2 regions of the Dactylosporangium sp. NPDC048998 genome follow, and region 1 is predicted to be linked to the other one. Evidence: predicted binding sites of a transcription regulator. Region 1 holds the regulator's gene; the other holds the start of a gene.

Region 1 (2,198 bases):
TGGTACCCGGGCTGCTGATATCCAGGCTGCTGATATCCGGGCTGCTGGTACCCGGGCTGCTGGTACCCCGGCTGCTGGTACCCGCCGCCGGACGTGGGCGGCGGGGCGTAGGCGCCGCCGCCGCTGGACGGGGGCGGAGCGTAACCGCCGCCCGACACGGGCGGCTGGGGCGGGTACCCGGCGTTGGGGTCCGACGGCGAGCCGTATTCCCCCGGGGGGCGAGGTGGTTCACTCATGTGGGCCACGGTAGGTGCATCGATCAAGTGGCGCCAGCGACACGACATGACTTCTTTTGGACAACTTTTGCCCAGTCCAGCGCCCGTGCCGTCTATCGTGCGCCAAACGATCATCGCGTGCCCCCGCGCGACTGACGTAGACTGGCACTCACTAGTTGGGAGTGCCAGTCCTTGAGGAGGTGCCATGGCCCTTGACGAGCGGAAGCTTGAAGTGCTGCGCGCCATCGTCGAGGACTACGTCGCCACTCAGGAACCGGTAGGCAGCAAGGCCCTCGTCGAGCGGCACAACCTGCGGGTCTCCCCGGCAACGGTCCGTAACGACATGGCGGTGCTGGAGGAGGAGGGGTATATCAGGCAGCCGCACACCAGTGCGGGCCGGGTGCCCACCGACGCCGGCTACCGGCTGTTCGTCGACAAGCTCTCCCGGGTCAAGCCGCTCAGCCAGGCCGAGCGCCGGGCGATCGAGCGGTTCCTCATCGGCGCGGTCGATCTCGATGACGTGGTCCATCGCACCGTCCGGCTGCTCGCCCAGCTCACCCGGCAGGTCGCCGTGGTGCAGTATCCGAGCCTGTCGCGCGCGAGCGTGCGACATTTCGAGCTGGTGCCGATCTCCACCACGCGGATCATGGTCGTGATGATCGCCGAGACCGGCCGGGTGGAACAGCGCCTGGTCGACCTGCCCGGCCCGATCCTCGCCGACGACGTGACCGAGCTGCGCCGGATGATCAACGAGAAGCTGGTCGGCCAGCGGCTGGCCGAGACCCCGCCGCTGGTGCAGGCGCTCGTCGAGGAGGCGGCGCCCGGCCTGCGGCCGCCCATGACGGTCCTGTCGGCGGTCCTGCTGGAGACGCTGGTCGAGCGGGCCGAGGAGCGCATCGCGCTCGCCGGCACCGCCAACCTGGCCCGCGGCGGCCTGCTGGACTTCCAGGGCTCGCTGCGGCCGATCCTCGAGGCGCTCGAGGAGGAGGTCATCCTGCTCAAGCTCTTCGGCGAGGTCGAGCCCAGCATCACGCGGGTGCGCATCGGCGACGAGAACGAGATCGAGGACCTGCGCACCGCATCCATCGTGGCCACCGGATACGGACCCGGCTCGATGGTGGTCGGCGGGATGGGCGTGCTCGGCCCGACCCGCATGGACTATCCCGCAAACATCGCGACCGTGCGCGCCGTGGCACGCTACGTCGGCGACCTGCTGGCACAGAGTTGACATCTATCTCAGGGGCATAGGACTCACGTGGCGAAGGACTATTACGGGATTCTCGGCGTCAAGCGGGACTCCACGGCCGATGAGATCAAGCGGGCCTACCGTCGGTTGGCCCGCGAATTTCACCCGGACGTCAATCCCGATCCGGCGGCGCAGGAGAAGTTCAAGGAGATCAACGCCGCGTACGAGGTCCTCTCCGACCCGCGCAAGCGTGAGATGGTCGACCTGGGCGGCGACCCGCTCGCCCCCAACGGCGGCGGCGCCGGCGGCCCGGCCGGCGGCGCGTTCGTGGGCTTCCAGGACATCATGGACGCCTTCTTCGGCACCCAGTCCGCCCGCGGGCCGCGCCCGCGCGTGCGGCCCGGCGCCGACGCGATCCTGCGCCTCGACCTCGACCTGCACGAGACCGCGTTCGGCGTCGAGGCGCCGATCCAGGTCGACACCGCCGTCGTCTGCACCACCTGCCAGGGCGCCGGCACCGCGCCCGGCACCCACCCGCAGACCTGTGAGATCTGCCAGGGCCGCGGCGAGGTCCAGTCGGTCCAGCGCACCTTCCTCGGCCAGGTCGTCTCGGCCCGCCCGTGCTCGGCGTGCCAGGGCTTCGGCACGATCATCCCGCACCCGTGCGCGACCTGCGGCGGCGACGGCCGGGTCCGCACCCGCCGCTCGCTGACCGTGAAGATCCCCTCCGGCGTCGAGGACGGCATGCGCATCCGCCTCGCCCAGCAGGGCGAGGTCGGCCCCGGCGGCGGCCCGCC
Region 2 (2,198 bases), on a different contig from region 1:
TCGTCGCCGACCAGGTCCAGCTTGTCGAACGCGGTCTTGCCGGCCTGCACCAGGGCCACGCCACCACCGGGGACGATGCCCTCCTCGACGGCCGCCTTCGCGTTGCGCACGGCGTCCTCGATGCGGTGCTTGCGCTCCTTGAGCTCGACCTCGGTGGCCGCACCGACCTTGATGACCGCGACGCCGCCGGCCAGCTTGGCCAGCCGCTCCTGCAGCTTCTCGCGGTCGTAGTCCGAGTCGCTCTTCTCGATCTCGGCGCGGATCTGCGAGACCCGGCCGTTGATCGCGTCAGCGTCGCCGGCGCCGTCGACGATGGTCGTCTCGTCCTTGGTCACGACCACCTTGCGAGCGCGGCCGAGCAGGGACAGGTCGGCGTTCTCCAGCTTGAGGCCGACGGTCTCGCTGATGACCTGACCGCCGGTCAGGATCGCGATGTCGGTCAGCATCGCCTTGCGGCGGTCACCGAAGCCGGGGGCCTTGACGGCGACCGACTTGAAGGTGCCACGGATCTTGTTCACCACGAGGGTCGCCAGGGCCTCGGCCTCGACGTCCTCGGAGATGATGGCGAGCGACTTGCCCGACTGCATGACCTTCTCCAGCACCGGGAGGAGGTCCTTCACCGCGGAGATCTTCGACTCGACGATCAGGATGTACGGGTCGTCGAGGACGGCCTCCATCCGGTCGGTGTCGGTCACGAAGTACGGCGAGATGTAACCCTTGTCGAAGCGCATGCCCTCGGTGAGCTCGAGCTCGAGGCCGAAGGTGTTGCTCTCCTCGACGGTGATGACGCCTTCCTTGCCGACCTTGTCCATCGCCTCGGCGATGATCTCGCCGACCGTGGAGTCGCCCGCGGAGATGGAGGCGGTGGAGGCGATCTGCTCCTTGGTCTCCACGTCCTTGGCCAGGTTGGCCAGCTCGTCGGCGACGGACGCGACCGCCGCCTCGATGCCGCGCTTCAGGGCCATCGGGTTCGCGCCCGCGGCGACGTTACGCAGGCCCTCGCGGACCAGCGCCTGCGCCAGCACGGTCGCCGTCGTCGTGCCGTCACCGGCGACGTCGTCGGTCTTCTTCGCGACTTCCTTGACCAGCTCAGCGCCGATCTTCTCGTACGGGTCCTCGAGCTCGATCTCCTTGGCGATGCTCACACCATCGTTGGTGATGGTGGGCGCGCCCCACTTCTTCTCGAGGACGACGTTGCGGCCCTTCGGGCCCAGCGTCACCTTGACGGCGTCGGCGAGGGTGTTCATACCCCGCTCAAGACCGCGGCGCGCCTCTTCGTCGAACGCGATAATCTTGGCCATTCGGCGTTGTCCTCCTGGACACTCACGATTCGCCTCGACCCACGTGGGGCCTGCGGCTCACCGCCTGCTTTCGCACCTTCGGGGACCCAGCGGGATCCTCGGCGGTCGGGCCGGATGAGCCCGCGACGACCAGCCTCGCGGCGGTTGCCCACCGGAGGACTGCACCGTCCCGACCATTGGCACTCACCTGTTGCGAGTGCCAAGTCCTTGTTTAGCACTCTGGCTGGTCGAGTGCAAGCAAACCCGGGGTGACGCACAAGGTGGCGCCCTGGCAAGATCAACTCGGCGACCGGGCCCGCCAAGGCCCCCAAAAGGGACGGCATTGGCGTAAATCACTCAAAGATCAAAAACCACACAATGAGCCCGCGTATCGCGCCAGAATTGCCGGAAAAAGACGCAGGGCACCGTTCCTCGTCAATGAGGACGGTGCCCGGCGGGGTGAATGCGGACTTGGTCAGGCGAGAAGGCGCACCTGCTCCGCCTGCGGGCCCTTCTGACCCTGCGCGATCTCGAACTCGACGCGTTGTCCGTCTTCCAGCGACTTGTAGCCGTCCATCTCAATCGCGGAGAAGTGGACGAACACGTCCTGCCCCCCGTCGACCGCGATGAAGCCATAGCCCTTCTCGCTGTTGAACCACTTGACTGTGCCCTGTGCCACGGTGCACTTCCTCTACTTCGGTCCTGCTGCGTCACTCGGCTGGCTGTGGGGACCAGCCCCTGGGCCTTCGACCACAGCCGCCGGTTCCGGGGGTGGCTCCGGCGAAGGAACGACGACCGAACCGCACGGTACACGAGGTAACCCGAGCCTCGACAGGCCCAAATCGGACAGCAAGGTCACGAATCATGCAGTTAGAAAAGGTCGCCGAGCATGCCTTCTCCACGCGTTCCCTTGCAGAG

The links. The regulator HrcA, encoded in region 1, represses chaperone genes, less so after heat shock. The targets are predictions, from matches to a motif close to GGTTNGCACNCTCNNNNNGAGNGTGCNAACC.
Region 2: the regulator HrcA is predicted to act here: its motif matches at 1,476-1,506, upstream of groL (chaperonin GroEL).

The regions. Positions count from the first base shown of each region.
Region 1 covers NZ_JBICTV010000009.1:180,419-182,616, forward strand. The annotation lists gene ACGFI8_RS22580 (DUF4870 domain-containing protein) at 1-236, opposite strand, end outside; gene hrcA (heat-inducible transcriptional repressor HrcA) at 421-1,443, shown strand; gene dnaJ (molecular chaperone DnaJ) at 1,471-2,198, shown strand, end outside.
Region 2 covers NZ_JBICTV010000002.1:598,213-600,410, forward strand. The annotation lists gene groL (chaperonin GroEL) at 1-1,301, opposite strand, end outside; gene ACGFI8_RS06790 (cold-shock protein) at 1,756-1,959, opposite strand.